Regions from separate parts of the Variovorax xiamenensis genome, predicted to be linked through region 2. Evidence: riboswitches for the same ligand, from Rfam matches in the RefSeq annotation. Region 2 holds a riboswitch; the other holds the start of a gene.
The links. Region 2 has a riboswitch for glycine ahead of gcvT (glycine cleavage system aminomethyltransferase GcvT). Riboswitches for the same ligand answer to the same signal wherever they lie in the genome.

Region 1: another riboswitch for glycine. It lies ahead of SFB74_RS04475 (D-amino acid dehydrogenase); the one in region 2 lies ahead of gcvT (glycine cleavage system aminomethyltransferase GcvT).

What each region holds. Positions count from the first base shown of each region.
Region 1 is NZ_CP139038.1:1,051,918-1,060,741, reverse strand. It holds gene SFB74_RS04510 (glycosyltransferase family 2 protein) at 1-416, opposite strand, end outside; gene SFB74_RS04505 (NAD-dependent epimerase/dehydratase family protein) at 452-1,288, opposite strand; gene rfbG (CDP-glucose 4,6-dehydratase) at 1,285-2,367, opposite strand; gene rfbC (dTDP-4-dehydrorhamnose 3,5-epimerase) at 2,428-2,979, opposite strand; gene rfbA (glucose-1-phosphate thymidylyltransferase RfbA) at 2,976-3,872, opposite strand; gene rfbD (dTDP-4-dehydrorhamnose reductase) at 3,892-4,782, opposite strand; gene rfbB (dTDP-glucose 4,6-dehydratase) at 4,779-5,855, opposite strand; glycine riboswitch at 5,972-6,069, shown strand; glycine riboswitch at 6,073-6,178, shown strand; gene SFB74_RS04475 (D-amino acid dehydrogenase) at 6,273-7,580, shown strand; gene SFB74_RS04470 (RtcB family protein) at 7,600-8,824, opposite strand, start outside.
Region 2 is NZ_CP139038.1:4,412,860-4,421,683, reverse strand. It holds gene gcvP (aminomethyl-transferring glycine dehydrogenase) at 1-2,052, opposite strand, end outside; gene gcvH (glycine cleavage system protein GcvH) at 2,107-2,478, opposite strand; gene gcvT (glycine cleavage system aminomethyltransferase GcvT) at 2,551-3,645, opposite strand; glycine riboswitch at 3,775-3,888, opposite strand; glycine riboswitch at 3,901-3,993, opposite strand; gene SFB74_RS20160 (YkvA family protein) at 4,040-4,420, opposite strand; gene SFB74_RS20155 (hypothetical protein) at 4,499-5,059, opposite strand; gene SFB74_RS20150 (L,D-transpeptidase Cds6 family protein) at 5,162-5,623, opposite strand; gene SFB74_RS20145 (MFS transporter) at 5,705-6,895, opposite strand; gene SFB74_RS20140 (AraC family transcriptional regulator) at 6,994-7,773, shown strand; gene SFB74_RS20135 (TRAP transporter large permease) at 7,811-8,824, opposite strand, start outside.

The sequences.
Region 1 (8,824 bases), 3.4 Mb from region 2:
ACCCAGTAGCCGCACTTGCGGATCAGGTTCATCAGCATGCCCTCGCGCCGCTTTCGACGGATGCCGTAGATCACGTGGAATCCTTGCTGCCAGAGTGCGAAGAACTCCTCCAGCATCTCCGGAGGATCCTGCAGATCGGCATCGATCTGCATGACGGCGTCGCCGCGCGCATGCAGGTAGTTGGCGAGGATCGAACTCTGGAATCCGAAATTGCGCGAGAACCTCAACGCCCGCACGCGACTGTCCTTTTCCGCCAGCTTCGCGAGCATCGGCCAGGTGGCGTCTTCCGAATGGTTGTCGGTGAAGACGAATTCGAGGTCGCACCGATCGGCCATGCGTTCCCCAAGGGCAACAAGTCGGGCGTACAAGGCCTCGAGGTTGCCCGCCTCGTTGAGCACCGGAATGGCAATGGACACGAGAGGTCTCGTTGCGGACAAATGACTACCTCCGTTCATGCTTGCTTCTGCAGTTCTGATTTTGATAACTGGGCTTGAACATAGGCCGCCACTCCTTGCAGCGCTGGCCTGAAAACGATCTGTTCGAGCAGCCCCGGCCTTGGCAAGACCGTCGCGTAGTTGTCGTCGGGTGGTTCGGGACGCGCCCCGATGCGCAACAGGTCCGGCCGGCCCACGGCATCGAACACGTGAGTGGCCAGTTCGGCCAGGGTAACCGGCGCGCCATGACTCAAGGGCATCACCCCTACAGCGCCTGCATCGACCAGGGCATGCAAGGCTACCGCCTCGTCTTCGACATGATGGTACTCGCGCAGTTGCCTGCCCGGCGACATCTCGAATGGACGATCGTGACGCAATGCATCAAAGAGTTGCCCCAGAAACATGAAGGGCGCAGGCACGCCGCCGCCATAGAGCGTATGAATCTGCAGATGCAGGACAGCGTCGCCGGCCGCTGCGCGCTCTTCCGCGAACAATCCCAGCTCCGCCTTGCTCGCGATGTACGGGTTCGGATGCCGGGTCAATCGCTCCATCACGGTGCCGCATGTCACGACGCGCAGGCCTGCCCTGCACGCACCCTCGATGATCCGCTTCGGCAGATCTACGTTGACCTGGCGATGCTCGGTGGCGGACAACGCCGGGTCCAGCAATCCTGCAGTGACCAGCACCACGGACCTTGCTGGTGCGACGCTGAAGAACTGCTCCACCAGACCCGCTGCACCGGGTCGCCACCAGTCTTCATAGACAGTGCGGTCCAGCACCGAGAACTCACCAGACGGGCGAGATGCGCAAACCGCCTGCCCCAGACGCCCTCGCCCACCGACGAGATACATCATTCGCGAATGTCTCCGCGCCAGGCATCGATCTGAGCGAGGGTAATGTCTTTCGCGGCGTGCGGCGCCTCGTAATACTTGCGATACCAGGCGGCCGTCTCTCGCGCCACGCGATGCGTGTCCCATGCCGGCACCCAGCCAAGGAGGTTGTGGGCCAGCGAGCTGTCGAGCGCCAGTGCGCCGGCTTCGGGAAGCGGGTTGTCCATGAACTCGAGCGAGGGGCGCTGCCATTCGTCGCTCATCAATTCCAGGACTTCGCGTACCGAATACTGCTTCGGGTCGTGCGGCCCGAGGTTCCAGGCCCGCGCGACATCCTGCGGATTCGGGCCGATCAGCTTGGACATCAGCAACAGATAGCCATGAACAAGCGCCAGCACGTGCTGCCATGGCCTCGTGGCCTGCGGGTAGCGCAGCGTCAGCGGCGTCGCGTTCACGACGCTGCGAACGAAGTCGGGAATGAGCCGATCCTCGGACCAGTCGCCACCACCGACGATGTTGCCGCCACGCGCTGTGGCGATCGCGGGCCCCTTGTCCTCGGCAAAAGGATAGGACGCGGCATAGCTCTGGATGACCATCTCGGCCGATGCCTTCGATGCGCTGTAGGGGTCTTTTCCTCCCAGCGGATCGTTTTCCCGATAGGGCCATGGCCACTCGTTGTTGCGATAGACCTTGTCGGTGGTTACGCAGACCACGCCACGCACACCGCCCGTGACGCGGGCTGCCTCGAGCACGTGCGCGGTGCCCTGGGCATTGACCAGGAAGGTCCGCAGCGGCTCGCGGTACGAGCGCCGCACCAGCGGTTGCGCGGCGAGGTGGAGGATCAGCTCGGGCCTGAAGGCCTGCATCGCGGCCAGAAGGCGTTCGTAGTCGACGATGTCGCCCATCGTGCCCGGCACGTCTTTCTCGAGCCCTGCAGCCGCGAACAGCGACGGCGTTGTCTCCGCGGGCAGCGAATAGCCTTCGACAATGGCCCCGATCGACTGCAACCACAGGCAAGCCCACCCACCCGTGAAACCGGTGTGGCCCGTCACGAAAATCCGGCGGCCGCGCAGATTCTTCTCGAATTCCGCCATATCAGTCATTTTTGTTCATTCCCTATCAAACAAGCTCATTCATTCAGAACGCAACACGCGGCAAAAACTTCAGCTTTCGAAAAGCTCCGCCTGATCCATTGATTGCCCCGCCAGATCTTTCGCGGAGAGGATCGGCGCAATGCCGATGTCCGGCCAACGGATTCCAACGGCCTTGTCATCCCATCGGATGGCCCGTTCATGGGCCGGCGCATAGTAGTCAGTGGTCTTGTAGAGGAAATCAGCCGATTCGCTCAGTACCAGGAAGCCGTGCGCAAAACCTTCGGGCACCCACAATTGCTTGTGATTGTCTTCCGTGAGCTCAACGCCCACCCACTGGCCGAAGGTCGGTGAAGTGCGGCGAATGTCCACGGCCACATCGAACACGGCGCCGCGCGCTACGCGTACCAGCTTGCCCTGCGTCTGCGCCAGTTGATAGTGCAATCCGCGCAGGACTCCCTTCGCCGAACGCGAATGGTTGTCCTGGACGAACTCGACATGCCGCCCCACAGCCTCGTCGAACGCCCGGCCGTTGAAGCTCTCATAGAAGAACCCTCGTGCATCACCGAACACCTTCGGCTCGATGATCAACACATCGGGAATTGCTGTCGGTGTCGCCTTCACGAGCGGACCTCCTCACCCAGCAGATGCTTCAGATACTTGCCATACCCGCTCTTGGCCAGCGGCGCCGCCAGCTTCTCGAGTTGCTCACTCGTGATGAATCCATTGCGCCACGCAATCTCTTCAGGACACGCAATCTTCAACCCCTGCCGATGCTCCAGCGTCGCAATGAACTGCCCCGCTTCCAGCAGGCTGTCATGCGTGCCCGTATCGAGCCACGCATAGCCCCGCTGCATGATCTGCACATTGAGCTGGTCACGATCCAGGTACGCCTGGTTGACGGCAGTGATCTCCAGTTCGCCGCGCGCACTCGGCTTCACCGCCTTCGCGATGTCGACCACCTGGTTGTCGTAGAAGTACAGGCCGGTGACCGCATAGCTGCTCTTCGGCTTCAGCGGCTTCTCTTCGATGCTGCTCGCCTTGCCCTTGTCGTCGAACGCCACGACGCCATAGCGCTCCGGGTCCTGCACGTGATACGCGAACACGGTGGCACCGGAAGTCTTCGCATCGGCATCGGCCAGCAGGTGCACGAAATCGTGGCCGTAGAAGATGTTGTCGCCCAGCACCAGCGCGCTGGGCGAGTTGCCGACGAACTTGTCGCCGATGATGAAGGCCTGCGCGAGCCCGTCGGGGCTGGGCTGCACTTCGTACTGGAGGTTGATGCCCCATTGGCTGCCATCGCCCAGCAGCTGCTGGAAGCGCGGCGTGTCCTGCGGCGTGCTGATGATCAGGATGTCGCGCATGCCGCCCAGCATGAGCGTGCTGAGCGGGTAGTAGATCATCGGCTTGTCGTACACCGGCAGCAGTTGCTTGCTGATAGCCAGGGTCGCGGGATGCAGGCGCGTGCCCGAACCACCGGCCAGGATGATGCCCTTGCGTTGCGTCGTCTTGGTCATGTTCTTCTTCTCGTGAAGTTCAAAGGATCTCGCGCAACATGCGCGCGACGCCTTCCTGCCATGGCGGCAGGCGCAGGCCGAAAGCGGTCTGCAGCTTGGAGGTGTCCAGCCGCGAATTGTGCGGGCGCTTCGCAGGCGTCGGGAAAGCGCTGGTCGACACGGCTTCGACCGCATCCGGTCCGGCCTTGAGTTCGACGCCGGCCTGCTGAGCCAGTTCGAGCACGAAGCGCGCGTAACCGTGCCACGTCGTTTCGCCGCCGGCAATCGCGTGGTAGAGCCCGACCTTGGAAGAATCTTGCAACGTCGCCCGAATGGCATGCGCCGTCACGTCAGCCAGTAGTTCCGCGCCGGTCGGTGCACCGAACTGGTCGTCGATGACCGTCAGCTTGTCGCGCTCCTTCGCCAGCCGCAGCATCGTCTTGGCGAAGTTGCCCCCGCGCGCCGCATATACCCAGCTCGTGCGAAAGATCAGATGCTTCGCACAGTTCCGCGCCACCAGTTGCTCGCCTTCGAGCTTGGTCTGCCCGTACACGCTGAGCGGACCAGTCGCATCGTCTTCCTTCCAGGGCTTCGTACCGCTGCCGTCGAAAACGTAGTCGGTCGAGTAGTGCACCATCAGCGCGCCGATCTTCTGCGCCGCCTCGGCCACCACACCGGGCGACGTGGCGTTGAGCTTGCGCGCGAACTCGGGCTCGCTCTCGGCCTTGTCGACGGCGGTGTGCGCTGCCGCATTGACGATCACGTCGGGGCGGACCTTCAGCACCGTGTCGGCCAGCTCCTCCGGACGGCTGAAGTCGGCGTGGAGGTCGGTGCTGTCGAAATCGAGCGCGACCAGTTCACCAAGCGGCGCCAGGCTGCGCTGCAGTTCCCAGCCGACCTGTCCGCCCTTGCCCAGCAGCAGCAGCTTCATGCCGCGGCCTTCGCGTTGTTGTCGTACTGCTTCTCGACCCATTCGCGGTAGGCGCCGCTTTGAACGTTGCGCACCCACTCGCTGTTCGCGAGGTACCACTCCACGGTCTTGCGGATGCCGGTGTCGAAGGTTTCGGCGGGCTTCCAGCCGAGTTCGGCTTCGAGCTTGCGCGCGTCGATGGCGTAGCGGCGATCATGGCCGGGACGGTCCGTGACGTAGGTGACCTGTTCCTTGTAGGGCTTGCCGTCGGCACGGGGGCGCAGTTCGTCGAGCAGCGCGCACACGGTATTGACGATCTCGATGTTGGGCTTCTCGTTCCAGCCGCCCACGTTGTAGGTCTCGCCGAGCTTGCCGGCTTCGAGCACTCGGCGGATGGCGCTGCAGTGGTCCTTCACGTAGAGCCAGTCACGCACCTGCATGCCGTCGCCATACACGGGCAGGCTCTTGCCGGCCAGCGCGTTGACGATCATCAGGGGGATCAACTTCTCGGGGAAGTGGAACGGGCCGTAGTTGTTCGAGCAGTTGGTGGTCAGCACCGGCAGGCCGTAGGTGTGGTGCCAGGCGCGCACGAGGTGGTCGCTGGCCGCCTTGCTGGCCGAGTAGGGGCTGTTCGGCTCGTACTTGTTCTCTTCGGTGAAGGCCGGGTCGGTCTTGGAGAGCGAGCCGTAGACCTCGTCGGTCGACACGTGCAGGAAGCGGAAGGCCGACTTCTGATCGGCCGGCAGCGCGCTCCAGAAGCCACGCACCGACTCGAGCAGGCGGAAGGTGCCGAGCACGTTGGTCTGCACGAAGTCTTCGGGGCCGTGGATCGAGCGGTCGACATGCGACTCGGCGGCGAAGTTCACGACGGCGCGCGGCTTGTGCTCGGCCAGCAGGCGGTCGATGAGGGCGCTGTCGCCGATGTCGCCCTGAACGAAGATGTGCTTCGGGTTGCCCTTGAGCGACGCGAGCGTCTCGAGGTTGCCCGCGTAGGTCAGCTTGTCGAGGTTGATGACGGGCTCGTCGCTGTTCGCGATCCAGTCGAGTACGAAATTGGCGCCGATGAAGCCGGCACCGCCGGTAACCAGGATCATGAAGTCCCCTGCTGTTGTGTGGAACGATCGCCCTGCGGCAAATCAACAGGCGATTATCCCATCGGGCAAAAGGAGAAAAATCAAAGGTTGGCGCCCGCGCGAGCCCCACCTACAATCCCCCCACTGCAGGAGAGCGGGCCACCCCGGTGGCCCTACCGAAGGCGCAAACTCCCATAAACGCTCAGGTCGGTCCTCACGGGCCTGTACTGCACCAACTGAAACGCCGTCTGGAGAGCCGCCACGCCACGTGGCGCACCGAAGGAGCAAACCCTCTGCGGGCGCAGCGGGTGAATCTCTCAGGTACCGAGGACAGGGGGAGCGGCAACTTGGACTGCGGTCGTCCAGTTGCTTTCGCTATTCATTCGATAGCAAACAACACCCGCCGTTCAAGCGCTGCATCCTCAAAAGGTACTTGAAATGCGCGTGATCGTTCTCGGCGCCGGCCTGCTCGGCGTGACCTCGGCTTACTACCTCCAGCAACTCGGCCACGAAGTGACCGTGATCGACCGGCAGGCGACCCCGGCCGCAGAAACCAGCTTCGCCAACGGCGGGCAGATCTCCGTCAGCCACGCCGAACCCTGGGCCAACCCCAGCGCCCCCCTGAAGGTGCTGCAATGGCTCGGCAAGGAAGACGCCCCGCTGCTCTTCCGCATGCGCGCCGACATGCGCCAGTGGCTCTGGGGCCTGCAGTTCCTGCGCGAATGCACCCCGGCGCGCACCCGCCACAACATCGAACAGATCGTTCGTCTCGGCACATACAGCCGCTCGATGTTGCAACAGTTGCGCCGCGACACCGGTCTCAGCTACGACCAGCGCACACAGGGCATCCTGCACTTCTACACGACGCAGAAGGAGTTCGACGGCGCCCTCGAGCCCGCCGAGCAGATGCGCGCCCTGGGCTGCGAGCGCCAGGTCATCTCGGCCGACGAGGCCGTGAAGATCGAGCCCGCCCTCGCCCACATCCGTCCGAAGCTGGCCGGCGCCACCTACACGGCCGAGGATGAATCCGGCGACGCCAACCGCTTCGCCCGCGAGCTCGTGGGCCTGGCCGCAGCCGCGGGCGTGAAGTTCCTGATGAGCCACACCGTGACCGCGCTGCGCGAGGCCGCCGGCAGCATCGACCACGTCGAGGCCACCGACAGCGAAGGCCGCTTCCAACGCATCCGCGGCGACGCCTTCGTGCTGGCCATGGGCTCGCTCAGCCCGCTGTACGCCGCGCCGCTGGGCATCCGCCTGCCGATCTACCCGGCCAAGGGCTACTCGGTGACGCTGCCCGTCAAGGACGCCTCGAAGGCCCACCAGGTCTCGCTGACGGATGACGAATTCAAGCTCGTGTTCTCGCGCTACACCTCGGCGTCGGGCGACCGGCTGCGCATCGCCGGCACGGCCGAACTCAACGGCTACGACCGCGACCTGAACCGCGTGCGCTGCGAAGCCATCGTGCGTCGCGTCGAAGAGCTTTTTCCCGGCGCCGGCGACACCACCCAGGCCCAGTTCTGGACCGGCCTGCGCCCCGCCACGCCGAGCAACGTCCCGCTGATCGGCAAGACGAAGCTGCCGAACCTGTTCCTCAACACCGGCCACGGCACCCTGGGCTGGACGCACGCCTGCGGCTCGGGCAAGTCGATCGCGCGGATCGTGAGCGGGCTGGAGCCGGAGGTCGATTTCGCGTTCACGGGGATGCCGGCCCCCAAGCCGCGCATCCCCCAACCCGCACTGGGCTGACGAACCGGCAAACCCCGGATCACGCCTTGAACGTGATCCAGGGCCTGAGCCGCACCGCACAGTGGATCAGGCCCGCACGCTCCTGCGCGTCGATCACCTCGCCGATGGGCTTGTAGGCCTGCGGCGCTTCCTCGATCCGGCGCTCCTCCCGCAAGGTCACGCACTGCCAGCTTGCCTGCACGTCGACGGGCGCCGGCCGCATCGCGCGTACCTGCTGCCGGCGCATCCGCCGGCCAGCGCCATGGCTGCACGACCAGAGCCAGTCTTCGTGCCCCAGTCCGGCCACCAGATAAGAGTAGTCGCCCATCGAGCCGGGAATCAGCGCCAGATCGCCCGCATTCGCCGGCGTCGCTCCCTTCCGGTGGATGTTCATGCCATGTTCCCGCAGCACGACGTTGTGCGGCACGTCCACGACTAGTCTCGACGACGTGGCACCCAGCAAATCCGCGAAATCCTTGCGTACCAGTTCGGCCAGGACGACCCGGTTTGCCCATGCGTAGCGCGCCGCCACGCCCATGGCCTCCAGATATTCGTCGGCCAGCGGTCCCGTCAGGCCATACAGGCCGCTTCTCGGATGACGCAGGCCCTTGGGCCATTCGCTGCGGGCACGGTCCATCCAGCGGCCGCCCACATGGAACCCGATGTCGCGCGAGCCGCTGTGGATCATCACGACCACGTCCCCTGCCTTCAGGCCGGCGCGATAGGCCTCGTGACGGTCCATCACATGGTCGACAACTTGCAGTTCCACGAAGTGATTGCCGCTGCCCGGCGTGCCGAGGCAGGGGTCACGAAACACCTCATGGCGGACGCCGGTGTAGGCCTCGGGCGCATGCCGCGCGCTGCCGCCGAACGTCGCCAGGCCGATGCAGGCATCGAGTTCGGCCTGCATCCGGTCGCGGTCGCACGCCGACCATAGCCCGCCGTCCTGTACCGCTTCGAGGAATGCCGACGGCCCCACATCGAACAGCGCCCTGAATGCCGCCGTGTGCACCGGCACGTCGCGCCCGCTGTCGAGCAGGCTGCGCGTGAGCCTCTCGACCAGCCGCGTCTTGTGCGGCGCCACCTGGTCGAGCGTGAGCCCGGTGGTCAGCAGCCGCATGCCGCAGTTGATGTCGGTACCCACCGCTGCAGGAATGACAAAGTCGGCATCGGTCGCGACAACGCTGCCGACAGGTGCGACAGAACCCGGATGGAAGTCGGGTGTCGCACAGGCCTTGCACACGCCCCGCTCGCCGTCGGGCGAG
Region 2 (8,824 bases):
CACACGGCCGCCGTGCTCGTGCACCAGTTCGCACAGCTCCTTCACGCGGGTCTCGAACACGCCGTGCGTGCTGGGGTAGGTGATCATCACGGCGGCCAGGTTGGCGCTGTGCTTCTCGCAGGCGCGCTTCAGGTCGTCCATGTCGACGTTGCCCTGCGCGTCGCAGGCCGTCACCACCACCTGCAGGCCCACCATCTGCGCGCTGGCCGGGTTGGTGCCGTGTGCCGAGGAAGGAATCAGGCAGATGTTGCGGTGGCCCTGGCCCTTGGCCTCATGGAAGGACTTGATGGCCAGCAGGCCCGCGTACTCGCCCTGCGAGCCCGCGTTGGGCTGCAGGCTGATGCCCGCATAGCCGGTGGCTTCGCACAGCCAGGCGCGCAGTTGGGCATCGAGCTGGGCGTAGCCCTGCAGCTGGTCGGCCGGCGCGAAGGGGTGGATGTCGGCGAACTCGGGCCAGGTGATGGGGATCATCTCGCTGGTCGCGTTGAGCTTCATGGTGCAGCTGCCCAGCGGGATCATGCTGCGGTCGAGCGCGAGGTCCTTGTCCGACAGGCTGCGGATGTAGCGCAGCATCGCCGTCTCGCTCTTGTGGGTGTTGAACACCGGGTGCGTGAGGAATGCGCTGGTGCGGCGCAGTTCCTCGGGAATCAGAGGCACGGTGCTGCCCGAGAGATCGTCGAAGCGCGGCGCCTGCTTGCCGGCGGGCGCGAACAGGCCCCACAGCGTTTCGACGTCGGCGCGCGTGCTGGTCTCGTCCAGCGAGATGCCCAGGTGCTGCTGCAGGCGCTGGCGCAGGTTGACTCCGGCGGCCTGCGCGCGCTCGATGATCGACTGCGTGTCTTCCGCGGTGCGAATGGTCAGCGAGTCGAAGGCGGTGGCGTTCACCGGCTCGCGGCCCATCAGCGACAGGCCCTTGGCGAGCACCGCGGTGAGCGCGGCCACCCGCTGTGCGATGCGCGTGAGGCCATCGGGACCGTGGTACACGGCGTACATGCTGGCCACCACGGCCGGCAGAACCTGCGCGGTACAGATGTTGGAAGTGGCCTTCTCGCGGCGGATGTGCTGCTCGCGCGTCTGCAGCGCGAGGCGGTAGGCGGGCTGGCCGTGCGTGTCGACGCTCACGCCCACCAGGCGGCCCGGCAGCGATCGCTTGAACTCGTCGCGGCAGGCCAGGTAGGCGGCGTGCGGGCCGCCGTTGCAAAGCGGCATGCCGAAGCGCTGCGTGGTGCCGCAGACGATGTCGGCACCCCATTCGCCCGGAGGCGCAAGCAGCGTCAGCGCCAGCAGGTCGGCCGCGACGATGAATGCCGCGTCGCACTGGTGCGCATGGCCCGCGAGCGGGCGCAGGTCGTGCACGTGGCCGGTGGTGGCGGGGTACTGCGCGAGCACGCCGAAGAAGGCGCCGCTCACCATCAGGTGCGGCAGCGTTTCCGACACGGTGCTCACCTTGACCTCGATGCCCAGCGGGGCGGCGCGGGTCTTGATGACCTCGATGGTCTGCGGATGGCAGTCGCCCGAGACCAGGAACACATTGCTCTTGCTCTTCACGCTGCGCTTGGCGAGCGTCATGGCCTCGGCCGCGGCCGTGGCTTCGTCGAGCATCGACGCGTTGGCGATGGCCATGCCCGTGAGGTCGCACACCATCGTCTGGAAGTTGAGCAGGGCTTCCATGCGGCCCTGCGAGATCTCGGCCTGGTAGGGCGTGTAGGCGGTGTACCAGGCGGGGTTCTCGAGGATGTTGCGCAGGATCACGCCCGGCGTGTGGTTGCCGTAGTAGCCCTGGCCGATGAAGTTGCGGAACACCTTGTTCTTCGACGCTATCGCCTTCAGCTCGGCCAGCGCGTCGGCTTCGGTCACCGGCGCGGGCAGGCGCATCGGCTTCGCTCGGCGGATGGCCGCCGGCACGATGCCGTCGATGAGCTCGGCGCGCGTCTCCGAGCCGATCGCCGGCAGCATGCGCGCCTCGTCCGCCGCATCGATGCCGATGTGGCGGGCGAGGAATTCTTCGGCGTTCTCTAGTTCTTGCAAAGAAGGAAGGGCGGGCGTCGGCATGGCGGTGAAGGCTCGGAGGGAAAAGACAAAGGTGCTGATGAAAGGCTCAGCGGATCAGGATTCGGCGGCGAACTTGTCGTAGGAGGCCGCGTCCAGCAGGGCGTCGAGCTGCGCGGGGTCGCTCAGCTTGACCTTGAAGAACCAGCCGGCGGCCAGCGGGTCGCTGTTGGCCAGCGACGGATCGGCGCGCAGGGCTTCGTTCACTTCGGTGATCTCGCCCGACACGGGCATGAACACGTCGGCCGCGGCCTTGACCGATTCGACGACGCCGGCGACTTCACCCTGCGCGAAGGTCTTGCCGACTTCGGGCAGGTCGACGAACACCACGTCGCCCAGCGCGTCCTGCGCGTGCACGGTGATGCCGACGGTGGCTGCGTCGCCTTCGGCCGACACCCATTCGTGGTCCTTGGTGTACTTGATGCTCATGGTGGAAAAACTCCTCGTGGAAAAAATGGATCGGGGTGCAGAGCCTAGCCGGTCTGTCTGACTCGGATGAGGTCAGCCGCGGTAGTAGCGGGTGGGCACGAACGGCATGGTCGAGACCTCCATCGGCACCGGCTTGCCGCGCACGATGGCCTGCACGCGCGTGCCGGGCTCGGCGAAGGCGGTGGCCACGTAGCCCATGGCGATGCAGCGGTCGGCCGTGGGGCCGAGCAGGCCACTGGTGACGGCGCCGATGTCGTGGCCCTCGAAGGACTGCAGCACCGTGCCGTCGCGCACCGGAACGCGCTCGAGGGCGACGAGGCCCACGCGCTTGCGCTTCAGCGTGTCGTGGTCGGTGTGGCCGGCGGCTCCTGCAGTGGAGGCGGCGAGCTGCGCGAGGATCTTCGCGGCGCCCGGGAAGCCGCCTTCGCGTGCCCCGCCCGCGCGGCGTACCTTCTGCATCGCCCAGTTGAGCGAGGCTTCGACCGGCGTGGTGGTGGTGTCGATGTCGTTGCCGTAGAGGCACAGGCCTGCTTCGAGCCGCAGCGAGTTGCGCGCGCCCAGGCCGATGGGCTTGACCTCGGGCTGGGCCAGCAGCAAGCGGGCGAGGCGCTCGGCGTCGGATGCGGCCACCGAGATCTCGAAGCCGTCCTCGCCGGTGTAGCCGCTGCGGGTGACGAAGGCCGGAATGCCGCCGATCTGCACCGCGCCGCCCGTCATGAAGACGAAGCGCTCGACGCCGGGCGACAGCCGTGCCAGCGTGGCGGCGGCCTGCGGGCCCTGCAGGGCGAGCAGGGCGTGGTCGGGCAGGGGGCGAACTTCGCAGCGCGAGCCGATCTTCTGCTGGATGTGGGCGATGTCGGCCACCTTGCAGGCCCCGTTGACGATCACGAAGATCGAGCCGTTGCCCTCGTTGAAGAACATCAGGTCGTCGAGGATGCCGCCCTCGTCATCCAGCAGCAGTCCGTAGCGCTGCTTGCCGGCGGGCAGGTCGATCACGTCGACGGGCATCAGGGTCTCGAAGGCGGCCGCGGCGTCGGGCCCGACCAGGCGCAGCTGGCCCATGTGGGAAATGTCGAACAGGCCGGCCGCGTCGCGCGTGTGCTTGTGCTCGGCCATCAGGCCGGCGGGGTACTGGACCGGCATCGAATAGCCGGCGAAGGGCACCATGCGGGCGCCCAGTTCCAGGTGGAGGTCGTACAGCGGCGTCTTGAGAAGCGGGGCGTCGGGAGTAGCGGAGGAAGAAGCGGCCACGGGGCACTCCAAAGGGGCAGTCGAAATCCATGACGCAAGCCATGGGCCACCCCTGCTGTCCGCTTTACCTGAGAGATTCGCCCCACGATCGGGGTTTGCTCCTTCGGTGGGCCGCTGCTTCTGCTTCAGATGCGGCGGCCTCTCTCCAGCAAGGAAACGCCGGTTTTCACCGGCGCCTCGTCAGTCCTTTTGCCTGAGCGTTCGGGGGAAACCCCTGCGCCTTCGGCGGCCCCGGCATGCGGGGCTCTCTCCTGACCCCGGGAAGTGTAGTGGATCGCGCGGGCCGGCCGGCGGATTTGCCCTTGCGTACTCAGCGCGCCCACAGGTACCAGGCCCCGGCGCCGGCCGCGATCCACACGGCCACGACCAGCGCGACACCCCATCGGCTGGTCGGCCTGGAGCCCGAACTCCGCATCCAGGCGTCGGCCTGCTCGCGGCATTCGGCGAGCACGGAAGTCGGAATCAGCCGGATCGTGAGCCAGATCAGCCCCGGCAGCAGCAGCACGTCGTCGACGTAGCCCAGCACCGGAACGAAGTCGGGAATCAGGTCGATCGGGCTGAGCGCATAGGCCACCACGAAGACGCCCAGCGCCTTGGCATACCAGGGCGTGGAGGCGTGCCGGCATGCGAACCAGAGCGTGACGCCGTCGCGCTTGAGGCGCCTGGCCCAGCCGCGAAGGCGTGCGGACAACGAAGTGGGGGCGGGAGGAGAGGAGTTCACCCGGCGATGGTGTCACGGGCCGGGCCGGCCGCTGTCTTCACAGGAAGGTCAGTGCATGACCTCGGCCGGCGGCAGCAGCCGGTCGATGCGCTCGCGCAGCGATTCGGCGCGCTCGACGCCGGCGGTCTTCTCGATTTCGGTGAGCATCAACGCGGCGATGGTCAGCATCGCCTCGCGGTCGCGCGCTTCGCGCAGCGCGTCGCGCATCTGCAGCGCGAACTTCGGGTCGCGGCGCACGAACATGCGCTCGCAGATGTCGAACAGGAACATGCGCGTGGTGGCCAGCGAACGCTTGCCGTCGAAGGTGTCGGCCGAGGTGGCCACCTGGATCGGCTCGGCGGCGGGAATGGGCGAGGGCGCGGGCTGCGCGGGAGGGGCCACGGGCGCGGCTGCAGCTGCCGCCGCGGCCTTGGGGCTCTGCAGGTAGCCCTTCTCGATCAGCGCCTGGATGGCCCGCTCGGCTTCATCGCGATTGGCGAAGAGCGGACTGAAGTCGGTCAGGGAGCGCCGGCCGTCGGCCATCAGCAGCAGGGCGCGTTCGCGCTGGGTGAGCGTGCGCTGTCCGCCCTGGAGTTCGTTGCGCGCCTTGTCGGTCTTGGTGGGAAACATGGCAGCCACAGCTTTCGGGAAACGAGGGCTGCAGCATCGTTGCAAGTAGTGACATCTTCGTGAACCGTTTGACTTACAGGGCCATTGGTCCGGGCGCCTGCATCAGCCGCCCGCGCTCTCCTTGCGGATGAGCCAGCGGCCCCCCACGCGCTGCAGCTCCAGCGTCTTGCGGCTCTTCTCGCGCAGCTTGTCGGCGCTGTAGGTCTGCGTGAAGCTCGCGGTGGCTGCCTGCCCCTTGAGGCTGATGACGAGGCTGTCGATTTCCACGCTGATGGATGCCTTCTCGCCGATGCGCGCGCGGCGATCGGCCTCCCACGCCTTGCGGTCCTGGCCGCGCGGCGGCGTGAAGTCGGGCGCGTAGGCGGCGAGGTAGCGCGCCACGTCCCGCGCGGACCACGCCGCGGCCCAGGCGCGCACGGCGGTTTCGACTTCGCGGATGCCGGCTGCGGGATCGGCCGGTGCGGCGACTGAGGCCGCCGGTGTTGCCGTCGCCGTGGGCCCGGCAGCAAAGGCGGCCGGGGCCAGCAGCAAGCCGCCCAGCACGCAGCTCAGGAATCGATTCATGGCGCAGTGTCCCTCCTTCTCAGTTCGCCGGCCCTCCGGCCCCGCGCCCGATTCTGGCAGCGTACATGCGCCGGGCTCTTTTCAGGCGGCGGCTCCTTCGGCCTCGGCAGGCGCGGCCTGCACGGTGCGGTTGCGCAGCCGCAGCGCCAGCACCGCCGCCACGCACAGCACGCAAAGCACCGCCGTCAGCGTGACGCCGAGGCCGCGCGCGTCCGAGAGCATGCCGAAGAGCGGCGACACCAGCCCGCCCACCGACAGCGCCAGCCCCAGCGCGATGCCGCTGGCCGTGGCCGGGTTGCGCGGCAGGTAGTCCTGCGCCAAGGTCACCTGCGCGGCGAAGGGCAGGAACATGCACAGGCCGAAGAGCCCGGTGCATGCCAGCGCCCAGCCGGCGCTCGGCGCGAGCACGATGCCCGCGAGCGACGGCAGCGCGAACAGGTAGCCCGCGCGGATCGTGCCCATGCGCCCGATGCGGTCGCCCAGCCAGCCGCCGAGCAGCGTGCCCACCGCGCCCGCCGCCGTGAATGCGGTGAGTGCCGCCGCGCCCTGGAAGGCCGAGCCGTGCAGGTCGCGCGTGATGCGCAGCGACAGCATCGACATCACCGTGACGTACGGGATCGACCAGCCCACGATGGTCGCCACCAGCAGCCCGAAGGCGCGCCAGTCGTTGAGCGGCTTCATCAGGTGGTCGCCGGCCTTGCGGGCTGCCGCGGCGGCGCTGCCCGAGGCCATGCCGCGACGTGCATTCGCGGCGAACCACACCACGCCCATCGCCAGCGCCGGCACGCCCAGCAGGTAGCTGTGCGACAGGCTCCCGCCGCCGACCACCGTGGCCGCCAGCACCGGCGCGAACGAGGCGCCGATGGTGCCGCCCACCGAGAACACGCTCATCGCCTTCTGCGAGCCGCCGCCGGCCGCGCGCGCCGCCACGGTGGCCGGCGGGTGGTAGGCCGCGATGCCCAGTCCGCACAGCGCCATCGCGATCCAGGTCAGCAGATAGCTCTGGCCCAGGCCCGCCAGCACCACGCCCAGTGCCGCCACCAGGAAGCCCGAGGGCACCAGCCAGCTGCGCGGGTGGCGGTCGGCGTACAGGCCGAACAGCGGCTGCACCACGCTCGACAGGCCGGTGGCCGCCAGCATCAGGCCGCTGACGGCCGTGTAGCTGTAGCCGCGCTCCAGCACCATGAAGGGCAGCAGGGCGGGCACGAGGCCCTGGTAGAGGTCGTTGACGGCATGGGTGCCGGTGAGCAGCCCGAGTCGGCGCTTGTTCATGACGGATGCTTCTTTCGTTTGCAGGAGGAGGTGAAAAAAGCATCGTAGGAAGCCATGAGAAGATGTTCTCGCTACGAATCCTCAAGCGTCGTCGAGAAATGGACAATCAGATCAACCTGCGTCCCGAACAGGGCGAGTCGACCCCGCGCGCCGTCGCGGTGCTGGCGACCGACCCGGCGGGCGACGCCTTCATTCCGCCGCACACTCACCGGCGCGGCCAGCTCATCCACGCGATCTCTGGCGTCATGCTGGTGAGCGCCGCGGCCGGCAGCTGGGTGGTGCCGACCGGGCGCGGCGTGTGGGTGCCCGGCGGCATGGAGCACCAGATCCGCATGGCGGGCGAGGTGCGCATGCGCACCGTGTTCGTCGAGCCCGGCATGCGCGCGGACCTGGGCGGCGAATGCCGCGTCATCCATGTCGGGGCGCTGCTGCGGGAGCTGATCGTCGCGGCCGTCTCGCTGCCGCTGGACTACGCGCCGGGTGGTCGCGACGAGCGGGTGATGGAGTTGATCCTCGACGAGATAGAAGCCGCGCCCGCGCTGTCGCTGCACGTGCCCATGCCGCGCCATGCACGGCTGGCCGCGTTGTGCGAGGAACTGGTGCGCGATCCTTCGCTGCCCGCCACGCTGGACGACTGGGCGCTGCGCCTGCACATGAACACCCGCACACTCGCGCGGCTGTTCCAGCGCGAGACGGGCATGAATTTCGGCGCGTGGTGCCGGCAAGCCCGGCTGTTGCTGAGCCTGCCGCAACTGGCGGCGGGCGCGTCGATCCTCGAGGTGGCGCTGGCGCACGGCTACGAGAGCCCGAGCGCCTTCACCGCGATGTTCCGACGCACGCTGGGCGTGCCGCCGAGCATCTATCTGCGCCGCGGCTGACCGGCAGGACTTGCAGTCCGATGCACCGGCCTGGCCGCTACCTCGAGTAGACCAGGTCCCGCAGCGCCAGCGAGACCCACGGCACGTAGGTGATCACCATCAGGCACGCGAGGATCACCAGCACGAAGGGCACGAGGTCCCTCACGATGCGGTCGAGCGAGATCCGCGCCACGGTGCACGCGGCGAAAAGGTTCACGCCGAAAGGAGGAGTGATCATGCCCAGCGCGAGGTTCACCACCATGATCAGCCCGAAGTGGACCGGGTCGATGCCGAAATGCACCGCCACCGGCGCCAGGATCGGCGCGAGCACGATGATGGCCGCGCTGGTCTCGATGAACATGCCGATCACGAACAGCGCCGCGTTCACGCCCAGCAGGAACATTGCCGGCGACTTCAGCACCTCCTGCAGCCAGTGGCCGATGGCGTCCGGTACGCCGGCGCGCGTGATCAGGAACGCGAAGAGCCCTGCGTTGGCGATGATGAACATGATCACCGCCGACGACATCACCGACTTGCGCAGGATCGCGTACAGGTCTTTCAGCCTGATCTCCCGGTAGATCGCCATGCCGACCACCAGCGCATAGAGCACCGCCACCGCGGAAGCTTCGGTCGGCGTGAACACGCCGCCGTAGATGCCTCCGAGGATGATCACCGGCATCAGCAGCGCCCAGCCGGCCTGCCACAGCGCCCGGCCGAAGGGCATGCGACCCTCGCCGTCGTTCTTGCCCAGGCCCTTCCACTTGCAGTAGATCCACACGAAGAGCATGAGCGCCAGGCTGATCAGGATGCCCGGGCCGAAGCCCGCGATGAACAGCTCGCCGATGGACACTTCGGCGCTCACGCCGTAGAGGATCATCGGGATCGACGGCGGGATGATCACGCCCAGTTCCGCGCTGGTGGCCTGCAGGGCCGCCGCGTACGAAGTGGGATAGCCGTGCTTGATGAGCGCGGGGATCAGGATGGCGCCGATCGCGAAGGTGGTGGCCACCGACGAGCCCGACACCGCGGCGAAGATCATGCAGGTGAGCACACAGGTCATCGGCAGGCCGCC